DNA from 3 places in the Psychrobacillus syltrankelensis genome. Region 3 is predicted to be linked to each of the others. Evidence: predicted binding sites of a transcription regulator. Region 3 holds the regulator's gene; each other region holds the start of a gene.
What was found. Region 3 encodes LexA, which represses DNA repair genes until DNA is damaged. Its sites were predicted from a motif close to CGAACATATGTTCG; they were not measured.
Positions count from the first base shown of each region.

Region 1: a site for LexA is predicted at 2,208-2,221, ahead of ACTSKG_RS03405 (Y-family DNA polymerase). Genes of this name have one in related genera too.
Region 2: a site for LexA is predicted at 5,028-5,041, ahead of uvrB (excinuclease ABC subunit UvrB). Genes of this name have one in related genera too.

Region 1 is NZ_CM144227.1:663,396-671,758, forward strand. Features, by position in the region: gene ACTSKG_RS03390 (ABC transporter permease) at 1-713, shown strand, start outside; gene ACTSKG_RS03395 (N-acetyltransferase family protein) at 756-1,301, shown strand; gene ACTSKG_RS03400 (DinB family protein) at 1,542-2,078, shown strand; gene ACTSKG_RS03405 (Y-family DNA polymerase) at 2,268-3,521, shown strand; gene ACTSKG_RS03410 (DUF6157 family protein) at 3,606-4,013, shown strand; gene ACTSKG_RS03415 (DinB family protein) at 4,026-4,499, shown strand; gene ACTSKG_RS03420 (DinB family protein) at 4,962-5,435, shown strand; gene ACTSKG_RS03425 (hypothetical protein) at 5,519-6,256, shown strand; gene ACTSKG_RS03430 (sigma-70 family RNA polymerase sigma factor) at 6,545-7,036, shown strand; gene ACTSKG_RS03435 (DUF4179 domain-containing protein) at 7,038-8,348, shown strand.
Region 2 is NZ_CM144227.1:3,663,761-3,672,123, reverse strand. Features, by position in the region: gene ACTSKG_RS18160 (DUF4097 family beta strand repeat-containing protein) at 1-7, opposite strand, end outside; gene uvrA (excinuclease ABC subunit UvrA) at 85-2,976, opposite strand; gene uvrB (excinuclease ABC subunit UvrB) at 2,981-4,963, opposite strand; gene ACTSKG_RS18145 (IDEAL domain-containing protein) at 5,082-5,318, opposite strand; gene ACTSKG_RS18140 (competence protein ComK) at 5,495-6,037, shown strand; gene ACTSKG_RS18135 (YhjD family protein) at 6,034-6,399, opposite strand; gene ACTSKG_RS18130 (EAL and HDOD domain-containing protein) at 6,562-7,791, opposite strand; gene ACTSKG_RS18125 (enoyl-CoA hydratase-related protein) at 7,950-8,363, shown strand, end outside.
Region 3 is NZ_CM144227.1:1,021,415-1,029,777, reverse strand. Features, by position in the region: gene ACTSKG_RS05315 (DUF1259 domain-containing protein) at 1-387, opposite strand, end outside; gene ACTSKG_RS05310 (peptidoglycan DD-metalloendopeptidase family protein) at 875-1,471, shown strand; gene ACTSKG_RS05305 (substrate-binding periplasmic protein) at 1,882-2,700, shown strand; gene ACTSKG_RS05300 (amino acid ABC transporter permease) at 2,719-3,360, shown strand; gene ACTSKG_RS05295 (amino acid ABC transporter ATP-binding protein) at 3,374-4,120, shown strand; gene ACTSKG_RS05290 (OsmC family protein) at 4,141-4,560, shown strand; gene ACTSKG_RS05285 (manganese efflux pump MntP) at 4,746-5,315, shown strand; gene lexA (transcriptional repressor LexA) at 5,531-6,151, opposite strand; gene yneA (cell division suppressor protein YneA) at 6,326-6,643, shown strand; gene ACTSKG_RS05270 (YneB family resolvase-like protein) at 6,640-7,287, shown strand; gene ACTSKG_RS05265 (DUF896 domain-containing protein) at 7,353-7,586, shown strand; gene tkt (transketolase) at 7,672-8,363, shown strand, end outside.

The DNA of each region.
Region 1 (8,363 bases), 360 kb from region 3:
GACGTTTATTGGTTAATAGTTTCATTGATCCACTTCATTATATCCCTATGACTATTTTTTCTTATTTGATACTGTACCCCGTCCTATGGGAGCCAATAGAGGGGTTTTCTACTACTGTGTGGGAGCGTATTGTTATTCAAGTTGTGCTAATGGCGATTATTACAGTGCCAATTGTTGCGTCGTTAATTGGCAATGAAGCGAATTTACTTTATCACGAGGAGTATATTTTGGCTTCAAGAACACTTGGTGCTAGTCGACTTCGAATTATTACGCGACATCTGTTTCCAATGATGCGCGAGAAATTATTTGTATTATATGGGCAGCAAGTTGTTGAAACATTAGTTGTTTTCACTCATTTGGGTCTTCTTAAATTATTTATCGGAGGAACGAAAGTGAGCTATGATCCAATGTTTGGAGATCCTCCGAAATCGATTGCCTATGAGTGGGCTGGACTTTTTGGTTCATCGTTTCGTTATTTGTTGGGTGTTCCATGGCTTCCGCTTGCACCTGCTATTTGTTTCGCCCTTGTCATTTTAGCAGTTGCTGCAATGATCGAAGGCTATACGAGAGCTGTGAATGGCCAAGTCAAAATCCCTAAACGAAAGAAAGTTGCTTTTGTGTCGGATGAGACACTCAAATGGAATAAGCAGCAGTTAAAAGAAAAATTGCAGCTGTTGCTTCAAAATGAACAAGAAAATACACCAAAACTGTAGACCTCTGTCTGCAGTTTTTTATCTCGGGAGGGATTGATAGGGATGAAAATTAATCAGAAGGATTTTAGTGTTAACGGGGTTTCCTACATAGTAAGACATGCGATTAATAAAGATGCGAAGAATTTGTCGGAAATCAGATTACAGATTGATGGAGAGTCTCAAAACCTTGATAGAGAAAAAGGGGAAGCATATATAGACACAGCTGGTTTTGAGAATTTAATCAAAACGGATACGGAAAATAAGAAAAACCTTTTTCTAGTTGCCGTTATTAATGATAAAATTGTCGGATTTTCAAGATGTGAAGGAAATTTTTTGAAACGTTACGCCCATAAAGTAGAATTCGGGGTCTGTGTATTAAAGGACTATTGGGGTTTCGGTATTGGAACAAACCTTTTAAAAGAATCTATTGATTGGGCTGATTTGAACGGAATAAAGAAAATAACTTTAAATGTTTTAGAAACAAATGACAAAGCGATAAATCTTTATAAAAAGTATGGTTTTAAAACGGAAGGTATTTTAGAAAATGACAAAATCCTTTCAGACGGTCAATATTACAACACCGTTGTTATGGGAAGATTTAATGAATAAAACACCAAAATAAGCATTACAGTCTAATGTATAGTCGCCGCCTGCCTTATTTTAATTAAATGCTATAAATTAGCTCGTTTATTGATATCACTTACATACGCAGCGGTATTAAAGCATATGTAGTTGTTTCAAATACAGTTGTAACCAGTTTGCTTTATAGTAGCACTTCTTTAATAAAACAAAGGAGTTTCTAGTGTGACTGTAGAATAGTAAAAATATAATAAATAAAGGAGCATACAAATGCACAAATTACTGGAGAAAAATGAGTACGCACCGTATTATTCAACATATGTAGAGTTAGTATCTGATGGGGATTCCATACAAACTTTAGTTCAACAGATGGAAGAAACCATTGCATTACTTCACAACATTTCTGATCATCAAGCTCATTTCCGCTATGCGCCCGAGAAATGGAGCATAAAAGAAGTGATTGGGCATATGGCAGATACTGAGCGAATTATGAGCTTTAGGCTGGTTTCCATCGCTCGAGGAGAAACCGCTGCTCTCCCTGGTTATAATGATAATGAATATGTACAAAATGCATCTTTTAATAAACAGTCTGTAGAGGACCTTCTTCAAAATTTGAATATTGTTCGCCAGTCAACTATTCATTTAATTAAGAGCCTATCAAGTGAAGATTTACTTCGCCGGGGAACTGCAAACAATGCTGAAGTAACTGTCCGTGCACTTATCGCTATTATAGCTGGTCATGAACTGCATCATCGCAACATAATTAGAGAACGTTATATTTCTTCCGAAGCTTACCCTAATAGCTAATTAAGAACTAATAAAATGGCAAGTGAATCTAATTGATCGTTGTCAGAGTGTGTTTTGATTAATATGTCAAAACGCACTCTTTTTTTATTGGTCCCGCGTGTATCTAAAACTATTTATTACCATTGTATAAGAACGAATGTTTGTCATATACTATTAAGAACAAATGTTCCTTTTTTAGGAGTGGAGAATATGTATGAAGGGTTAGAAAACCGAAAAATTATATGCATTGATATGCGAAGCTTTTTCGCAAGTTGTGCGGCAGCGGATGCTGGACTTGATGTGATGACAACACCTATTGCTGTGATTGGTAATTTGGAGCAAAAGGGGAGTATTGTGCTTGCTGCTTCGCCGAGAATGAAAAAAGAATTTGGTGTAAAAACAGGAACTAGGCTATTCGAAATCCCAGATCATCCATCTATTCATCTAATCGAGCCGAAGATGGAGTTTTTTGTTCGTGTTTCTGTAGAAATCGTCCGTTATTTAAACCAGTTTGTTCCGAATGAAGCGATTCATGTGTATAGCGTGGACGAATGCTTTGCAGATTTAGGAGGAACCGAAAAGCTTTGGGGACCAGTAGAGAATACAATTAAGCGCATACAAGATGGGATGTATAGTCAATTTCAATTGCCATGTGCGGTTGGAATGGGACCAAATATGCTTATGGCGAAGCTTGCATTAGACTTAGATGCGAAAAAAACAGGTTTTGCAAAATGGACTTATGAGGACGTACCGAAAAAATTATGGCCGGTCTCACCATTAAATAAACTATGGGGAATTGGCTCCCGTTTAGAGAAAACGCTAAATAATATGGGCATTTTCACTGTAGGTCAGTTAGCGCAAACTCCTTTAGAAATATTAGAGAAGAAATTTGGTGTGATGGGAAATCAGCTATATTACCATGCTTGGGGAGTTGATTTATCCGAACTTGGTGCACCTCTAGTAGAAGGCCAAATTAGTTATGGAAAAGGGCAAGTATTATTTCGTGATTACCGAACGAAAAAAGAAGTGATGGCGGTTATTTTGGAGATGTGTGAAGACGTGGCAAGACGTGCAAGAGAAGCAAATATGGCTGGAAGAACGATACATCTCGCGGTCGGATACAGCAAAGATGCTTTTGGAGGGGGATTTAACCGTTCTCGCTCCATAGAAGAATCGACGAATGCCACGATGAAAGTATATAAAGTATGCGAACAAATCTTCGACGATTTTTATGATCATCGTCCGGTTCGGAGACTATCGATTTCTTTAACGAATTTAGAACCGGAGCACTCGATGCAACTAAGCTTATTTGAAGCGGACAAATGGAAAATACGAAAACTGGGAAAAACCATGGATGACTTGCGAAGTAAATATGGTTCCACCGCAATTTTGCGAGCAGTGTCCTATACTGAAGCAGGAACCGCTAGAAAACGAGCTGGATTACTTGGAGGACATAAAAAGTAGAAAATTAAAGGGAAATTCGAAAATTTATCGAAATAAATAAAAAGAAGGATAGATAATCAAGGAGTTATGAATGGGGAGAATTCTATGAGCTATAAAAACACTTTTATTTTAATTTCTGAAGATTCACCAGTTACTTCCGCGGTTATACCGATGTCTAAAAATGAAAAACCTACAATTGCTTATATTGAATACGATTTAATCTACAACAATCCCTACAAATACACACAAGAAGATGTGCAATTTAAAACTTACCTGATCAAGAATCAAACTAAATCCAATCAGTTAGAAGAACTACGAGAACAATTTTTTGCAACATCTAAAGCATGTTTCAGAGCTTCAGCTTTAGTAAAAAAGTATGGGTGGGGAATCCACTATGATGAAGAAGGGAAAATAGCAATTTATGATGCTAATAGTGATAAATATAAGCAATTTCTACAGTCAGATGCGATTACAGTTTTAAAAGGAATGCGTTCTAAAAGAAAGAGTAAATAAGGGGGAGTTAATTTGGAACAAACAATTTTTCAACATATGGAGACAGTACGAGGAATAACAAAAGAATTCATTCAACAGATACCGGAAGAGATTGCGGATATAGTTCCAACAGGCTTTAATAATAGTATTCGTTGGAATTTCGGTCATATTGCGTTTATACAGGAAAGACTCGTATTTGCAGTATTAGGTGAAGAGTTAGATGTACCAAGTAACTATGAAGAACTGTTTAGCGCTGGAACGAAACCAGCTGATTGGAAAGTAACACCGCCATCACTAGCAGATATTCTTATTGTATTAACCGAACAAACAACAAGAATAAGAGAATCTATTCAAGGAAATATAAATAAAACACTACCAGCGCCATTTACAAATAGATTAGGCATCACTTTTCACAATAGAGGGGAAACATTTCTCTTCAGCTTTTATCACGAAGCCATGCATATGGAAGCGATTAAAAGAATATATCGAGCGATTACGGTGGAATGAAAGGATATTTCTTCAAACGCTTCGATAAGATTGCACCAGAAATTCTGTGAAATAAAGGGTGAGAAATGATTAAAAAAAGCAATAGCAATAGGTTTAATTATTGTTTTCATTTTACTCTCAGGATGTAATACGAAAAATTTAAACAGTGCTGAATTCACTAACACTACACCAGCTATAATTAAAATAGACAACTTAACCTACCGAATGACCGATGAAGTTATACCCACTAACGAGGTGGAAGAACAAATAGGTAAAATTACACGAATTCATGAAATAGTCTCCTACTCGGAAGACCAAAACCCATATGAAAATCCTAGTAAAATTTTCAAAATAAAGGATATAAATGTAGGAGATGCAATAGCAATTCAAGTTAATAACAGTCTATTTAAAGCAAATATAAACTAAAAAATAGTTTTAATATTTGAGTGGAATCTAATTTCGTGGAGAATAGGGGACTTTTAAATGGAACAAACAATTTTTCAACATATGGAGACGGTACGAGGAATAACGGAGCAATCTATCCTAAAGACATCAGAAGAGATTGCGGATATAGTACCCAAAGATTTTAATAACAATATTCGTTGGAATTATGGCCACATTGCATATATTCAGGAATACCTGGTTTATGGAGTATTAGATCAAAAGATAAATCTCCCAGTAGAATATAGAGAATTTTTTAGAGCAGGAACTAAGCCAACTGATTGGAAAGAAACACCCCCATCATTAGCCAATATTTATTCCGTTTTATCTGAACAAAAAATAAGAATCCAACAATCCCTTCAAGGAAATTTACATAAAAAACTACCAAAACCATTTACGAACCATTTTGGCATCACATTTCACACACTTGGAGAAACATTTCTCTTTAGCTTTTATCACGAAGCTATGCATCTGGAAGCGATTAAAAGAATATATCGAACGATTATGGTGGAATGAAAGGTTGAATAAGTATCTTATTTAGGGTAGTTATGTGAAGTAAAATTACGCAGATGAATTAACAAGTATCTAAGGAGGTGCATATGAAATATTTATGTACGATATTCATAATTTCTATGTTGACCGTAAGTGGTTGCTCGAACAATGAATCTGAGAATCATTTAAAACAAGAAAATGAACAGTTAAAGAAAGAAAATGCAATGTTACTAGTAGAAAAAAAGCAATTAGAATCGGATCAAACTATAGAAGTAAGTTCGGAATTATCTCAAAAAAATGATCAATTAAATTATGAAATAAAAACATTACAAGCAGATAATGAAGAGCAAAATGAAATGATTACACGTTATCAGAAGGCATTTGAATTTTTAAATACAAACACGAATACCCTCGTTAATACATTAAGTATTTTTTCATTAGAAGAAGTTAAAGAAGGAAATAAAATCGCTGGACTAACAGTTTCTGATGTATATATGGAGACTACAAAAGAGCCAGCTAGTTATAATGTGAAATTTTCAGGCGAATTCCAAGTTAGCGGATCAATAGTGCACAACGTAATTGGAGGAAGCAAGTATTCTTTTATTGTTAGAGAGAATCTAGAGAGAATGCCACACACGTTAGAACAGTTTCAACAAGGTAGTGTCTATCTTGATATTGAAAATGAGGATGGATTAAAAAAAGCCTTAGGTGATAAATTAGAACAATTACCTGAAAATGGTGAACTAGAAATAGAAGGCATTTTTAAAAATTATTCTTATATCTATGTACCTGAAACAGATTTTCCTAGTTCCGCAGAATTTGTGAGATTGAAAGAACAGAATTGATTAAAGGCGGTAGCAAACAAGGTGAAAAATAGTTTAGAACTACCAATTGAAATAATTGGAGTTCAAAATGTTGAGGAAGCTGTACAGCGAATAAATGAGCTAAATAATAAGTAGAAACAAACCAACAGGTACTAAAAATTTGATTATAAATGTACCTTCTTTCCTTGTTGATGTAGGAAGTTGGATAGCGAGTTCTCAATCGTAGTTGAACTCGTTTTTTATTGAGCAAAAATAAAATGAACGATTTATCATTTCAGACTGTCTAATAGATAACGAGGGGGTGGGAGTTTGGATTTGGAAAAACGAGCAATTGCGGGTGAAGAACAGGCGATAGTGGAGCTTTTGAAGCGACATGAAGATACGCTCTATCGGACAGCCTATGCGTACTTGAAAAATGAGCATGATGCTATTGAAGCGGTACAAGAGCTGACGTTTCGAGCTTTAAAAAAGATTCATAGCGTCAAAGAACCCGCATACATAGCAACATGGCTTGTTCGGATTATCATTAATATTTGTTTAGATGTGAAAAAGAAGCAGGAGAAGTTTGTCTATAATCATGATGTGGAAATTCCATCGGCAGATCAGCAACCATTTGAAATCACAGATATTATCGCCAGTTTGCCAACAGAACAACAGGAACTGATTTACTTAAAGTATTTTCAGGACATGAAGAACGCAGACATTGCACAGTTGAAGCAAATTCCCGAAGGCACTGTGAAATCGAGGCTACACATGACGTTAAAAAGATTACGCCTACTCATTGGAAAGGAGGGACTGTAAAATGACTACCTTAAACGAGCAGGATCGGCAGAAGCTAAAGGAGGAATTAGAAGCAATTGAAATCCCTAAAGAAGCGTTACATCAAGCACGTACAAAGGCTGTGCATCAGCATCGGTTAACGAAGAGGAGAAAACGCCGTCTGTATTCAGTTGCCAGTGTCGCCGCTATTTTACTGTTGCTATTTGTAACTTCCATTCGTGTATCTCCCGTATTTGCACAAGCTGTAGCCAAAATCCCTGGGTTTGTTTCAATCGTGCACATGATTGCTACTTATGATAAAGGAATCAGTGACATTGTCGAAAATAATTACTATGAGGAACTTGGAATTGTGGTAACTGAGGGTGATTATACCTTGAATTTACAGGGTGTGGTGGCTGATTATTCGGGTATGACTATATTCTATCAGCTTGAATCCCCCTTTGATCATTGGGGTGTAACTTCGATAGAGGTTTCTCAACAAGGCATTCCATTTGGTGTCATAGATTCCTACATGTCACGTCCAGGTGAAGGGAATGTAATTGAAGACAATGTTGAAATTAGGTCTGCCGATGATTTATCATATGAGAATATGACATTTGAATTTAATTTACACTTGAGTGATGCAACAGAAACAGAGACAAAGTTCTCTGTGCCATTCACACTCACCAAGCCTATTGAACAACCAAAAGTATATGAATTGAACCAAGACGTTGTAGTAGATGGTCAAACAATTGATATTAAACATTTGAAAATATCGCCGTTACGTGCAGAAATCCGACTAGCTACTGACGAACAAAACACGATGCAATTACTAAAATTTATATCGGTCCGGTTGATGGATGAGAATGGCGAAGATTGGGCTCAACCAAGAAATATCTCAGGGGGCATCCACAATTTGTCTGACGGTGAAGTGAGTCTGTTTTTACAAAGCAATTACTTCCAACAGCCGAAAAAATTAACGTTAGTGTTGGAGAGGATTCAAGCAGTTCCAAAAGGCTCCGACTATATCGAGGTAGATTTCGAGCAAAAGAAAGTGCTGTATGTACCGAGTGAACTGGATATTGACGTTCAAGTACCATCACGCAATACATTGGAAGTTACTTATCCATCTAGCGGTTGGCAACTATTTTCAGAAATGGTGGATCAAGAAGGAAATGATTTTACTAGTAATTTAATCGAAACGAACTTAACTCATTTTAGCAGAGGAGAACCTTATATCACACAAACCTTTATATTTGTTCCTAATAATGGAGTGAATCCAATTCGTTTCAATATTAATAGCTATCCGATGTATTTGGACGGCAAGGTGGAAATTGATATTCCACTTAATTAATAGGCTTCAACCTTA
Region 2 (8,363 bases), 1.3 Mb from region 3:
CTTGCATAGTGAAAGGCCTCCTCTTAAGTTAAAAGTCTGTTTAACTTCTTACACTACTTAATACGATTAAAGGGAAAAAAAGTTTCATTTGGATTCTATTGCAACTTTTTTCTTTTTCGTTGCTTTTGAAACTACTTCATCCATTCTCTCACGGTCGCGTTCCAAAATTGTTTTTAAATATTTTCCTGTGTAAGATCCTTTTGTTGTAGCTATTTTTTCTGGAGTCCCCACTCCAACGATTGTTCCACCTTTGTCGCCGCCTTCAGGACCTAAATCAATCATATAATCTGCTGTCTTAATAACATCCAAATTATGTTCAATGACTAGCACAGAGTCGCCATTTTCTACGAGACGCTGTAGCACTATAAGTAAGCGGGCAATATCATCTACATGCAAACCAGTTGTTGGTTCATCAAGAATATAAAATGATTTTCCGTTTGATCGTTTATGCAATTCCGATGCAAGTTTTACACGTTGGGCTTCTCCACCTGATAATGTTGTAGCAGGTTGACCTAACTCCATATATCCAAGACCCACATCGACAATAGTTTGTAATTTACGGCTAATTTTCGGATGGTTTTCAAAAAATGCTAATCCATCTTCTACTGTCATTTTTAAAACTTCTGCAATATTTTTCCCTTTGTATTGTACTTCCAATGTTTCACGATTATACCGTTTTCCGTGACAAACTTCACAAGGTACATACACATCTGGTAAAAAGTGCATTTCAATTTTAATAATGCCATCTCCGCGACATGCTTCACAGCGTCCACCTTTTACATTAAAACTAAATCTTCCTTTTTTATAGCCTCTTACTTTTGCTTCGTTTGTAGCAGCATATAAGTCACGAATATCATCAAATACCCCTGTATAGGTAGCTGGATTAGATCTTGGTGTACGACCAATTGGAGATTGGTCAATATCAATTACTTTCTCCAATTCTTCTATTCCCTCTATGCTTTTGTTCGCTCCCGGTTTCACTTTTGACCGGTTCAGCTTTTGTGCAAGCGATTTATATAGAATTTCATTTACAAGCGTACTTTTCCCAGATCCAGAAACACCAGTTACTGCTGTAAATACTCCTAAAGGAATATCTACACTGACATTTTTCAAATTATTTTCAGATGCCCCTTTAATTTTGATAAAACGTCCATCTGGTTTTCTTCTCTCGGTTGGTAAAGGAATGAATTTTTTTCCACTTAGATACTGCCCAGTTAATGATTTTTTATTTTTCATTACTTGTTCAGGCGTTCCTGCAGCTACAATTTCGCCGCCACGAATTCCAGCACCTGGTCCAACATCGATTAAATAATCGGCCGCCATCATGGTATCCTCATCATGTTCTACTACAATTAGCGTGTTACCGATATCTCGCATATTTTTTAATGTCTCGATCAATCGATCATTATCACGTTGGTGTAAACCAATCGAAGGCTCATCCAATATATATAAAACCCCTGTAAGCCTTGATCCTATCTGAGTAGCAAGACGGATTCGCTGTGCTTCTCCTCCTGATAATGTACCTGCTGCACGATTCAATGTTAAGTAATCAAGTCCAACGTTTTCTAAAAAGCCTAGACGTTCGTGAATTTCTCTTAAAACTAATCTTGCAATTTGCATATCTTTTTCTGATAACGTCAACTGATTGAAGAAATGGTTTGCTTCTTCTATTGAAAACTCCGTTACTTGAGCAATATGTAAGGAATCCACTTTTACCGCAAGTGTTTCTTCTTTTAATCGATATCCTTTACAAGTTGGACAATTATGTTGAGCCATATATTTTTCCATTTGTTCCCGAATATAATCCGAGGATGTGTCTTTATATCTTCGTTCTATATTGGATAGAACTCCTTCAAATTGAATCTTGTTGTCCCGTACTTGTCCAAATTCATTTTCATAGCGAAAATGAATTTTATCTTCTCTAGAACCATACATAATATTATTCCACTGATCTATCGGCAATTTCTCTACGGGTACATTCATTTTTATTTTGTAGTGTTTACATACTGCTTCTAATAATTTGGGATAGTACTGTGAGCTTGTTGGTTGCCAAGCAATAATTGCACCTTCTTCGAGTGTTAGTGATTTATCTGGAACTACTAATTCGGGATCCACTTCTAGTTTCGTTCCTAATCCATCACACTCTGGGCATGCACCGAATGGACTATTGAAAGAAAACATCCGCGGTTCTAACTCACCTATAGAAAAACCACAAATCGGACAAGCATGATGTTCACTAAATAAAATTTCTTCATGTTCCATCACGTCAATTAATACCCTTCCATCAGCAATTCGCAGTGCGGATTCCAACGAATCACTTAAACGAGGCGCTACTCCCTCCTTCATCACAATCCGGTCAATAACTACTTCTATATTATGTTTTTTATTTTTATCTAAATTAATATCATCATCTAAATCGATTAACTCACCGTCTATTCGGACACGTACATATCCTTGTTTTTTCATATCTTCTAACAATTTTACATGCGTACCTTTTCTACCAGAGACGATGGGAGCTAATACTTGCATACGCGTTTTTTCCGGATACTCGCTCAAACGATCAACCATTTGTTCAATCGTTTGTGAGCTAATCTCAATTCCGTGGGTTGGACATATCGGTTTTCCTACTCGAGCAAATAATAGACGTAAATAATCGTAAATTTCCGTTACAGTCGCTACAGTGGAACGTGGATTCTTACTAGTCGTTTTTTGGTCAATAGAAATTGCAGGTGAAAGTCCCTCAATAACATCCACATCTGGTTTATCCATCTGCCCTAAAAATTGACGTGCATACGCTGATAAGGACTCCACATAACGTCGTTGTCCTTCCGCATATATCGTATCAAATGCTAGAGATGATTTTCCAGATCCAGACAAGCCTGTCATCACAACAAGCTTATCCCTCGGTATTTTTAGGCTTACATTTTTTAAGTTATGTGCTCGTGCACCTTGTATAACAATCTCTTGATTTTTCACACTATCATCCTTCCAACTTCAATTCCAGGATTGCATCACGTAATTCTGCTGCACGTTCAAAGTTAAGCGCTTTGGCCGATTCCTTCATTTCTTTTTCAAGATTTACTAATAACGCTGCCTTCTCTTCTTTTGTTAATGGTTTACCACTCGTTAACTGCTGTGCATAAGTAGCCTCTTCTTCTGCAACTTGTGATGCACGAATAACTTCTCTAATTTTCTTCTCGATAGTTTTCGGTGTAATTCCATGCTTTTCATTGTATTCTATTTGAATGGTACGTCGGCGTTCTGTTTCATCAATTGCTTTACGCATAGAATCGGTCATTTTATCTGCGTACATAATTACTTCTCCATGGGAGTTCCGTGCAGCTCTTCCAATCGTTTGAATTAAGGAACGTTCGGAGCGTAAAAATCCTTCTTTATCTGCATCTAATATTGCGACAAGGGATACTTCTGGAATATCAATACCTTCTCGAAGTAAGTTAATGCCGATCAATACATCATACGTCCCCAAACGGAGTTCTCTTATTATTTCAATTCGTTCTAGTGTTTTTATTTCTGAATGCAAATATTGAACTTTAATTCCAATTTCTTTTAAATAATCGGTTAAGTCCTCTGACATTTTCTTCGTTAATGTTGTAATTAGCACTCGTTCATTTTTTAAGGTTCTCTCATGTATTTCATTGATTAAATCATCTATTTGACCTTCAATTGGTTTCACTGTAATAATTGGATCTAATAACCCTGTTGGACGAATAATTTGTTCGACCATATCCGGAGTATGTTCTAATTCGTATGGACCTGGAGTAGCTGATACGAAGATAGCTTGATGAACATGATCTTCAAATTCGCTAAAAGTAAGTGGTCGGTTATCAAGAGCAGATGGCAATCTGAACCCATGATTTACTAGGACCGACTTTCTTGCTTGGTCACCATTATACATTCCTCTTACTTGGGGTAACGAAACATGACTTTCATCTACTACTATTAAAAAGTCTTTCGGAAAATAGTCGAGCAACGTATATGGTGTTGCCCCTGCTTCACGTAGAGTCAGATGACGAGAGTAGTTTTCAATTCCTGAACAAAAACCCATTTCTCGCATCATTTCTAAATCATAGTTTGTCCGTTGTTCCAAACGTTGTGCTTCTAGTAACTTGTCTTCACTTCGTAAAATTTTAAGTTGTACCTCTAGTTCTTTTTCTATATTTTCAATAGCTAGGAGCATTTTTTCTTCACGTGTAACGAAGTGGGAAGCTGGAAATATTGCTACATGATCTCGTTCCCCTAATATCTCACCTGTCAATGCGTCTACTTCACGTATACGATCGATATCATCTCCGAAAAATTCTACTCGTAGACATTTTTCATCGCGAGAGGCAGGAAAAATTTCCACAACATCCCCTCTTACGCGAAATGTCCCTCTCGTAAAGTTAATATCATTTCGCTCATATTGAATATCAACTAACTTTCGCAAGAGCTGGTTCCTTTCTATTTCCATGCCCGTTCGAAGCGAAACGACCATTTCTTTATATTCCTCTGGATTTCCGAGGCCATATATACAAGAAACTGACGCAATAATAATGACATCTTTTCTTTCGAACAAAGAAGATGTCGCCGAGTGACGAAGCTTATCAATCTCTTCGTTTATACTTGAATCCTTTTCTATATATGTGTCCGTTTGTGGTACGTACGCTTCCGGTTGATAATAATCATAATAACTGACGAAATATTCCACTGCATTATTTGGAAAGAACTCTTTAAATTCACTATATAGCTGTCCTGCAAGTGTCTTATTATGCGCCATCACAAGTGTTGGTTTATTTGTTTGTTGAATAACATTTGATATTGTAAACGTCTTTCCGGTACCAGTAGCCCCAAGCAACGTTTGATGTTTTTTTCCTTCTCGCACACCTTCTACTAGTTGTTCGATTGCTTTTATTTGATCCCCTGCTGGGTCATATGGAGCTTGTAAATCGAATAGTTGATCCATAGTATGCCTCCTACGGTTTAGATGTTTTTAGTTTAACATAATTCGTTTTTAAAAACGAAGAAAACGAACGTATGTTTTTTTGAATTAGAAAAGAAAAGCCGCTCTGCATAAGCGGCTTTTACTTTGTACTTTGTAATTGTTGTAATGCCTTCGTATACTTCATAAATGTTACCTGATCTCTTTTATCAAGAGCTTCATCAATCAACTTTAATAATCGATAACTACTTTGTTCCCGGTGGATAATGTTCAAAAACATATCAAGATATATTTCATTCAACAATTTCTCGGCAGAACTTTCTTTACCGGTTTGACCCATTGCTTTCAAAAAATCTGCATATGAATATTGTTTGTCCATCTCCATCACCCCGATGCCTTTTATCCATTATATAAAAGTAAAACAAGAGTTGCAATCATTTTGAGAAAATTGTGAATTTGAGATTAATTCAAAGATTTTTAAAATTCGTTATATTTACTTGATTTACTTCCAAATTTAACTATAATTGATGTATAAACTACTAAGGAGTGAATATTATGTCAAAAAAAGCAGATGATAAATCCTTCCTAGTTTCATTTGAAACTGCGGTATTGCAGCCAGTTCGAATAAATAACAAGATTTATACAAAGGTTACTAATATTACGGGAGAGCCCATTCTAATAGGTAAGAAGCCTTATGATATTGTTCGTCAATCATGTGCCTATTACGGTTCTTCTTTTCAACAAGCTAAAGATTTTTCAAAAGATACGCTTGGCAATTATCTTAAACTCCCTATAGTTGTGGCTCATGACTATGGAAGTCCATTTATTTTAATACCACTTTTGTCTCCTAAATCGGATTTAAATGTTTGGTTTGCACTTAATGCTATTGACAGGTTTGAACCAAGTGAGGATGGTTGTACGGTAGTATTAATAAATGGCAAAAAGATTGCAGTAAACTCCTCCACCATTACGTTAAGTAAACAAGTGGGGTTTGCAAATCTTCTAAAAATGCATTTTTTAAAAAGAATGAGTCGTCTATCACATACTGAATTCTTAACATCACGCAATCAATTTTCTCAGAAATATTTCCAAGACTAACGAATTTTTTCTACTAGAGCGAAGTACATAGAAAGTAGTTCTTCCACTCTGTTGCGGAGGCGGACGTTTAGATAACGACGATGTTCCTCATACCCACCATGAAAAAAAACATATTCTGTGAACATATCATCCCCTTCCCCACGAAGAACTTTCATACTATGTCGCTTCATATAAATATGCGTTTCTTTTAATTCTTTTTGTACATGCTTTGCAGCTTCTTCAACCATGGATATATACGGCCGCTTCAACTTAAAGGGAGCTTGCTCAAAAATCGTTCGATCTTTCTCTAAAATAGTTAATACCATTGGGAGATAGATCATGTTTTCTAAATATGGTATTGATTCTTCCGGTATTAGTGGCATGTCGCATTCTCCTTTTTAAGAACACCTGTTCTATCCTAATTGTACATCTTTTGTAGGAAAACGCAACATTCTAGAACAAATATTTTCTTCCAATTTAATGAACTAAAAGTAAAAGCCTCGATGAGCAAATTACAAGCTCATCGAGGCTTTTATTATCGTTATTTATTTTATAATTTCAGCAGCCCAACGACGTGCTTCTAAGTAAAAATCATTTATTGTAGCGTGCTCAATACCAAGCACTTCCGCTCCAGCTACTATGTCGTTCCATCGAACTTCATCACAAGCAATGGTAAATTCTAAATAAGGTGTCATTTCGGTTTTCGTGCCACTCAGTGTTTCTGCCACTTCATCTGAAAGAGGTAGCTCCTTTAATAATTGATTCATGGAACGGTGCAATAATGTATCAATTAAAGAAAACATCCCTATTATGAAATATTCAGAAGCATTTGGTAAAAGCTTACGTCTTGCGAGTAAATCACAAAACTTTGCTCTAAATAATGATGCTTCAATGAGAGCCAATCCATCTCCTGAATGATTTATCTTTGTTTCCCGAAGCATTAAAACATATAACCAATGATTTAATTCTTCTAAACCAAGCATGAGCACGCCTTGCTTAATAGAACGAACCTTTGATTTCGTACGAACAGCAGGAGAATTAATCATCTTTAACACTTTGAATGATAGAGAAACATCCCGTTCGATTTCATCTGCAACCTCCTCAATTGAAGCAGATTTATCTCTCAATAAGTTAATGATTCGAAAATATTGCGCCATATTAGTTGGTATTTCAGTACCTTTAATAATTTCCGGTTTAGCAAAGAAGTACCCTTGAAAGAGCTTATATCCTGCCTCTTTAGCCTCGTAAAATTCGGCCCGTGTTTCCACTTTCTCCGCAAGCAAAACAACATTTGGATAATTCGCTTTAACAATTTGTTCTATAGCTTGTCTTTCTTTAGTTGTACTTGAAAGAAAATCTACCTTTATGAAGTTAACAATAGAAAATAGCTCATCATACAAAGTAACATTTTTTTGAAGGACAAAATCATCTAGAGCAATTAAAAAACCAAGAGATTTTATTTTCCGTATTTTTTGAAGTAAAGAAACCGTAATAGGAATATCCTCTAATATTTCTACTATTATTCGATTCGATGGAAATTTCGCAAATATATCTTCCTCTAACAAATTTTCTGTAAAGTTAATAAAACAAATTTTTTCTCCTGCTAATTCATTAATTCCAATCGTAAGGAACGAATTTACCAACACGTCTAAAGTAGCGGTATCACCCTCTAGAATGGGGAAAGAATCACTTTGACCATCTCTATATAATAATTCATAACCAAAAATGCGCTCATTTTTAGTAAAAATAGGTTGTCTCGCAACAAAAATGTCCACGTGAATTCCTCAAATCTTTGTGATTTCAATAACATAATTGTACCAAACTGGAAAAGGAAAATCGACCTATTTTGAATACATTTCTATAGATGACAGACTACTAGTAAAATGATATGTTTTGTATGGGGAAATAATTGTATTTTTTAGGGGGAAATGAAATGAAATCGATTTATTATGAACAGCACGGAAATTTGGCTTATGTAACACTAAATAGACCCGAAGCACTAAATGCATTTAATTACGAGATGCTTCGAGAGCTAGGGGATATCACGGAATCGATCCGTATAAATCCAGATATCCGTGTTGTGATTTTCACAGGAGCTGGAGTAAAATCATTTAGTGTAGGGGCAGACTTAAAAGAACGAAAAAATTTAACCGATCAACAAGTAAAAAGAAATATTTATAAAATTGGAGAAGTATTCTCTGCTATAGAAAATCTTCCGCAACCAACGATTGCCATGCTAAATGGTTACGCCTTTGGTGGAGGTACAGAACTTGCACTAGCATGTGATTTTCGAATTGCAGCAGATGATATTCAATTAGGGTTAACTGAAACAAGTTTAGCCATTATT
Region 3 (8,363 bases):
ATTTAAAATGTTAAATGCTTCTGTAAATTTTTTCGCAAATGATAACGGTGGCTCAATAGATTGGAAATGTACATATAGAATAGAAGGATTCATGAATATCCAGTGATTATGGATAGCACTAACTATTAGGTTGTTTTTCACTAAAATCTTAATAAATTCAGGTAATTCTTCTTGAAGTACCGCTACTTCACCTAGGTTAAGGGCATTTCCTTCATAATCTAATGACTCAAATGTTATTCCCGCTGGAAGTGCACTTCGACTAGGACGACCTTGAATAGTAACATGGAGATTTCGTTCCTTTTCTACTGAACAAAATCCTTGCTTAAAGCTAGCTCTCCCGTTAACAATTTGTGCATATTGGTGGCAAATAGCTTGAAAATTCTCCAAGAATAACACACTCCTTATTATTTTAATAAGAAAAAAATCCAACATAATTAGTTGGCAGTTACCACCAATTTCATAAAAACCAATAACCAAAAACCAAACATTCTTTCATTTCGTCCATCATAGGAGATTGCTCAAATTGCTCAGGAAATATATTTAAATAAATAAATCATAGGAGTTTCGGGGCTACTTTTTGATAAATAATATTTAATCTCCTCATTTCTTATTTCTAGAATATAATCCTCATTATTTTGTGATAGATTGGCATTGTTCAATACATGGAGTTAGATTCTTGAATAAATTGCTTTTACAAGATTCACAATTAAGCTAAATTCATACCCAACTTCTTGTACATATAAAAAAGTGAGAATAATATTTTTTAAAAGTAATCACTTTTGACTAAGATACCTACCAGTTCTTTGCATTTGATAGTAAAGTAAGTTAAAGATTTTGTAAGTAGAATTTTAAAAGAATTGAAAGGAGGGATTATATGTTATTTATTAAACCATGTGAGGGAAGAATAACCTCGCGATATGGGCAAATAAGAAAGAACTCTGGTACGAACACTTTGAGATTGCATAAGGGAGTTGATTTTGGTAATGATGGAAGTACAAAAATTATAGCAGCGGCAAGTGGTATTATTACTCGAGCGAAAGCTATCGAAGGATATGGAAATACAGTAACGATTGCACATGTTATAAATGGTAATAAATATGAAACTTTATATGCTCACCTTAAATCAATCTCAGTAAAAGTTGGACAAATAGTTAAACAGAGCCAACAAGTAGGTATAAAAGGCGATACAGGAAATGCTACTGGAGTAAATTTGCATTTTGAGATTCATATTCCTAGGTATGAAGCAGGTCAACCAAATGCTGTAAATCCTTTAAACTATATCGTTGTTTCTGAAGTAGTAGAAATACAGAAACTTTTAGTAGTAGCAGGATATCAGATTGTTGTAGATGGAATTGAAGGACCTGAAACTGAATCAGCTATTAAAGCATTTCAAAAAGCAAAGGGATTAACTCCAGACGGAATAATAGGGCCAGTTACGCTTGCTGCTCTAAAAAGCCAAAATAAAAGTTGAATGAGAATAGCGCTAAAGATGAAACTTCAAAATTAGGCAACAATAATCGAATAATATAAAAAGTTATAAATAAGGCCTATTTTCCTTGTATAGGTCTTTTTTTATATGTTTGAATGAATGAAAATATACATTTTAATGGCTTTGATACTAATTGATGTTTTTTACTGAATGTTCTTGGGAATAATCATATAAAGAGTAATAATATTTAATCCTTTAGGTATTCTGTAAATGCAGAATAAGGCTAAGGTAACCGAATAGTAGATATGAAATTACAGCCCAAGTTGTTCGGTTGGATAGAACTAACAATACGATTGCAAGTTCTATCAGAAAATATTTACTTAAACTAACTTGTTTTAAGAACTGTTCAGTTTAATCTTTTTAGTTTGTTTGAAATATAAATTTAGGGGGAAATTAAAGTGAAAAAAAGTAAAATTTTATTGTCTATATTAACTACAGCAGCTGTATTATTAGGAGCATGTGGTAATAATTCTACAAAAGAAAATAATAAAAATTCATTATCAGCTATTCAAGATAAAGGAGAAATAACAATAGGGATTATGGGTACCTATGCACCTTATAATTTCATGAATAAAAATCAAGAATACGATGGTTTTGATGTTGATATTGCGAAAGAATTAGCAAAACGTTTAGGGGTAGAACCAAAATTTGTAGCACAAGACTTTTCTGGACTTATACCTGGCTTGCAAAAAGGTAAATTTGATATTTTGGTTAGCCAAGTAACGATTACAGAGGACCGTAAAAAACAAATTGATTTTACGGAACCTTACATTACAAATGATGTGAGAGTAATTGTAAAAGAGGATAATACAACTATACAATCAGTAAATGATTTTAAAGGAAAGAAAATTGCAGTAGGGCTAGGGACGAATGATGAAGCATTTTTACGCAATGACTTAATGCCCAAAGTAGGCGACTTCAAAATAAATACGTACGATGATGTCATCACAACATTAAAAGATTTAGATGCAGGTCGTGCGGACGCTACAATAAATAACGCATACGCTTTAAAACCTATAATTGAGGAAAATGGATTTAAAGTGAAAGCTGTTGGTGAACCAATAAAATCGGATATAGCTGCAGTTGCTGTTAAAAAAGGTAATACAGATTTAGTGAATAATTTAAATAAGGCATTAGATGATATAAAAAAAGACGGTACGTATAAAAAAATTTTTATAAAATGGTTTGGTGAAGAACCAAAGGCTGAATAGAGAAAGTAGGTAGTTTCCATGCAAGTAGTAATTGATAATTTGCCCTTTTTACTTAAAGGTGCGTATTATACTTTATTGATTACAGTGGTATCTATGTTTTTTGGCTTGATAATCGGTTTAATTACAGCGATTGCTCGTCTAAAGGGCAATCGTTTCTTTCGTACTGTAGCGAGAGTGTATGTATCGATTATTCGAGGAACGCCGCCACTTGTCCAAATCGTAATTGTATATTATGGTCTTGTTGATTATGGCATTGAATTAGGACCGCTCACAGCCGCGTATATTGCTCTAAGTATTAATATTGGAGCATATGTTTCAGAAGCGTTTCGTGGAGCAATTCAAGCTGTGCCAGTTGGGCAAACTGAAGCTGCTCTTGCGACAGGTATGACTGAATCCCAGGCTGTTCGGCGTATTGTGATTCCACAAGCAATTCGTATTGCCATTCCACCTCTTGGGAATACATTTGTAGGTATGCTAAAAGAAACGTCATTAGTATCGGTTATAACTGTAACAGAGTTATTACGGTCAGCTCAGTTATTAGTCGCTCAATATTACGTATACATGCCTTTTTATTTATCTATAGCTGTTATGTACTGGATAATGAGTACAATCTTTACATTTATATTGAATAAAATAGAGAACCGATTATCGATTTATTAAGGAGAGGAAATTTGTGATACAAGCTAATGATTTATCTAAAAGCTTTGGTGAGCAGGAGGTATTAAAGCATATTTCAATAAATATACCAGCTCATCAAGTTGTCGCAATCGTTGGTCCAAGCGGTTCTGGAAAAAGTACTCTTTTGCGTTGCTTAAACGGCTTAGAAGCTATCACTAGTGGAACTATAACTATAAATAATCATCAACTTAGAGCAACAGATAAGAAAAAGATACGCCAAAAAACGATTCATGAGATTCGTCAAGATACTGGTATGGTCTTTCAGCAGTTTAACTTATATCCACATAAAACAGTAATTGAAAATGTAATGGAAGCATTACTTGTCGTTAAGAAACAAAATAAGGAACAAGCGAAGACAAAAGCTAGCCAATTATTAAAACGTGTTGACTTGCAAGAAAAAGAGGGAGTCTATCCATCTAAGCTATCAGGAGGTCAACAACAACGCGTCGCAATTGCTCGTGCATTAGCAATGGAACCACAAATCATGCTATTTGATGAACCAACGTCAGCGTTAGATCCTGAACTTGTTGGGGAAGTGTTAAAAGTGATGAAAGAATTAGCAGATGAAGGAATGACAATGATTATTGTAACCCATGAAATGAATTTTGCCCAAGATGTAGCAGATCGTATTTTGTTTATGGCGGATGGACAAATAATAGAAGATGCAGAACCAAAGGCGTTTTTTGCCCATCCTGATACAGAACGAGCACAAAAATTTTTAGCAAAAGTAAAGGAATTCTGAGGAAAGAAAGGTTGATAAAAATGGAAGTAAGAGCAAAATGGCAAGGTGGACGTGCTTTTGAAGCGCAAGGCCCTTCAGGATACCCAATGTATATGGACGCAACACCAAATTACGGAGGAGAAGGCAATGCTCCAACACCAACAGAAATGTTACTTAGCTCTCTAGTAGGTTGCATTGGAATCGATGTTACGATGATTTTAAAGCCACATTTAGATAAAATTGAGTCCATTGAAATTATAGTAAACGGCTCACGCAGAGAAGAATTGCCAACTGCATTTACTGCAGCTTCCTTATTATTCGATGTAAGAGGGGATATCGACGCAAAAAAAGTAGTACGAGCAATTAAATTGGGAGAAGAAAAATATTGTGCTGTATCCGCATCCTTGAAGGCAGAAATATCCTATCGTTTAATCTTAAATGGTAATGAAATTGAAGTTTAAAGATTTCTGTACAACAATAAATGCAAAAACCTTTTAATTTGTTTTAAGAATTAAAGTACTCCTTCATCCATAGGGTTGAAGGAGTTTTTAATGCAATCAAAGCATCTAAAATAAATTCATTTTAACAAAATCGAAAATCCTGCATATCCTTATAAATAGAGATCAAAGGTCTTGGGGAGGATAAAATGCATTGGATAACTATTATCCTTATAGGGATAGCAGCTAATTTAGACAATTTAGGAATAAGTTTGGCCTACGGAATAAAACAAACTAAGATCCCTATTTTTTCAAATGTAACAATAGCAATTATTTCGATGATAGTTGCTTATGTTGCAGTCGTAAGTGGAGGAATTATTACTAACTATATTCCAATTTTACATGCAAATTTTTTGGGGAGTTCTTTACTATGCATTGTCGGTCTATGGACTATTTTATCAAGTATACTTTCTAATGAGGATACCACCAAAAAGACAGAACAAATAGATAAAGATGGAAATAATATTATTTCCGTTAAAGAAGCAATAACGTTAGGATTTATTTTATCAGTAAACTGTTTAGTAAGTGGAATTGCAATTGGAGCAAGTGGAATTTCAGCCATTTGGACAGTATTTTCTATAGGTTTTTTTTCAATTTTGACTGTTAGTATTGGAAGTCGTTTTGGTTTAATACTAAATAAAACTTTTCTTGGTAAATATTCTATTTCTATTTCAGGCGGTTTACTAATTTTTATTGGTATATACGAGCTGTTTGATTAGGATTTGTATTATCCATCAAAGAAAAATCTATCATTCCAATGATATACGTTTTTTACAACAAATATTAATAATATAACAAATAAAAACCCCTCAACCATAAAGGTAAAGGGGTTTTTTCGATAATCTAAACGAAAATGTCCACTTTTCGTTTAGATATGATATCGGCTCTATTACATATTATATATAATAGTAGATTATGTCAAGATACAAGGAGTTTATTGAATATGACGATAAACTCCAACTACTTTTCCTAAAATAGATACTTGATTGACAATAATCGGCTCCATAGAGGAATTTTCAGGTTGTAAGCGGAAGTAAGTCTTTTCTTTAAAGAAACGTTTTACTGTTGCTTCATCATCTTCAGTCATTGCAACAACTATTTCACCGTTATTTGCGGACTGTTGCTGTTTTACAACAACATAATCACCGTTTAATATACCAGCTTCAATCATGCTATCACCCATAATTTCAAGCATGAACAGGTTATCATCAGATGTGCCAAACGTTTCAGGAAGAGGGAAGAACTCTTCCACATTTTCAATTGCCGTAATAGGAAGACCGGCTGTTACTTTACCAACTAAAGGTACGTGAACAACTCCTTGTTTTTCTATTACTGAATTGGTACCATCAAGTATTTCAATTGCACGTGGTTTAGTAGGATCTCGTCTAATTAAGCCTTTACTTTCCAGTCTAGCCAAGTGACCATGTACAGTTGAGCTTGAGGCTAGTCCAACTGCTTCGCCTATTTCACGTACGGAGGGTGGATAACCTTTTTTTCTTACTTCCTCTTTAATAAACGCTAAAATATCTTCTTGTCTTTTAGATGCTTTCTTCAATACCTTCACCTCTTTTAAATATTATTTAAGTGTTGTTCTTATTCTTATTTATAGTATATCAGTCTCTTATACAATATGCAAACATAGGTTCTAAAAGGTGTTGACAAAAACATGTGTTCGTTTTAATATAAAAACATATAAAGCGAACAGATATTCTAAAATGGGGGTATTATGATGAAACTACTTAAAAAAAATTATTTTCTAACTATATTTTTGGGATTAAGTTTTTCTTTTATAATGGTAATTGCTTTTATAAATTCTAATGGTGAAAGACGAGACTATCCTATTATAATTGAACATGGAGATTCTTTATGGAAGTTGGCTGATAAGTTTGACTCAGATAATTCAAAAGAAGATTGGATTAATGAAGTAATTGCATTAAATAACTTACATTCAGCGCATATTAAAGCAGGAGACATTCTTATTATCCCAAATAGGTCAAATCAGGTAAATCTAGATCATTCTACAGAGCTAGCAGGTATAAGCCAATGAAAGCAGTCATTTATTGTCGTGTCAGCACAGAAAAAGAATCACAAGAAACGTCATTAGCAAGGCAAGAAGAAGAACTAACTCAATTTGCTGTTCTTCAAGGATATGAAGTAAAAAGAGTATTTATTGATAAACATAGTGGCTATGATATCGAGAGAGATGGATTGCTTGATTTATTATCATTTATCAAAGAACAGCCAATAGATGCTGTTTTTGTACAAGATGAGACTCGTATTGGACGCGGAAATGGACGAATGGCGGTATTACATCTTCTTCAAAAAACAAATACTTCTGTTTTTACTTTACAGGATAAAGGTGTATTAAATTTAAATGAGATGGACTCTATGTTATTAGAAATTCTTGCCCTAGTAGAAGAGTATCAACGGAAACTACACAATGCCAAAATTAAACGGGGAATGAAGCGAGCAGTTTCTCAAGGATTTCGTCCTGAAAGGAATTTAAAGACTCTGGGTAACCCTGAAGGCAGGGAGCGGATAGAGATCCCAGTTCAAGAAATAGTAAGACTGCGCAATGCTGGTTTAACATATGAAGAAATTACCTCTACATTAAAAGGATTAGGTTTTGAAATAAGTAAAGCAACAGTTCATAGAAGATATATTGAATTTATTGGAGCACACGGAGGGTAAAGGCTTGCACTCTGTGTGTTTTTTCCTTACCTTTAAATAAGAATAAAATTTAAAGGGTGAATAATATGTTAAGTAAAGAGAAACTTGAACGAATAAGTGAACTTTCAAGAAAATCAAAGTCGAATGGCTTGTCTATTGAGGAAGCAAAGGAACAAAGTGCATTAAGAAAGGAATATTTAGAGACATTTCGAACAACAATGAGAGATACAATTGAGAGTGTAAAAGTTGTTGACCCTGAAGGTAATGATGTGACTCCACTTAAAGTACAGCAAGCTAAAAAGGGGAAATTTCTGAATTAACTAATCATTACGAAACCATTGATAATGCAAACATTGTTGTCTAAACTAGAAGTATAGAAAAAATTAGCTCGAGAGGATGTCACTAATGTCATTAAAAACAGATTTACTTGCAATTAATACTATCCGTACTTTATCAATTGATGCAATAGATAAAGCGAACTCTGGTCATCCAGGTCTCCCAATGGGAGCGGCACCAATGGCTTATACGCTTTGGACAAAACATTTACGCCATAACCCAAATAATCCAAACTGGTTCAATCGTGACCGTTTTGTTTTATCAGCTGGTCATGGTTCTATGCTTTTGTATAGTTTACTTCATCTTGGTGGGTACGATTTACCAATGGAAGAGATTAAAAATTTCCGTCAATGGAATTCAAAAACACCGGGACACCCAGAGTTTGGTCATACTGCAGGAGTAGAAGCAACAACTGGACCTCTTGGACAAGGTATTGGAATGGCTGTTGGAATGGCGATGGCAGAGGCACACTTAGCTGCTACATATAATCGTTCAGAATATAATGTTGTGGATCATTACACATTTGCTCTTTGTGGTGATGGAGATTTAATGGAAGGTGTAGCGGGAGAAGCAATTTCTCTTGCTGGACACTTGCAATTAGATAAATTAATTGTCCTTTATGATAGCAACGATATTTCTTTAGATGGAGATCTGCATAAATCCTTCTCAGAAAATACAGAGAAACGTTTTGAGTCTTATGGCTGGAACTATATTTTTGTTAAAGACGGAAATGACATTGAGGAAATTTCATCTGCTATTGA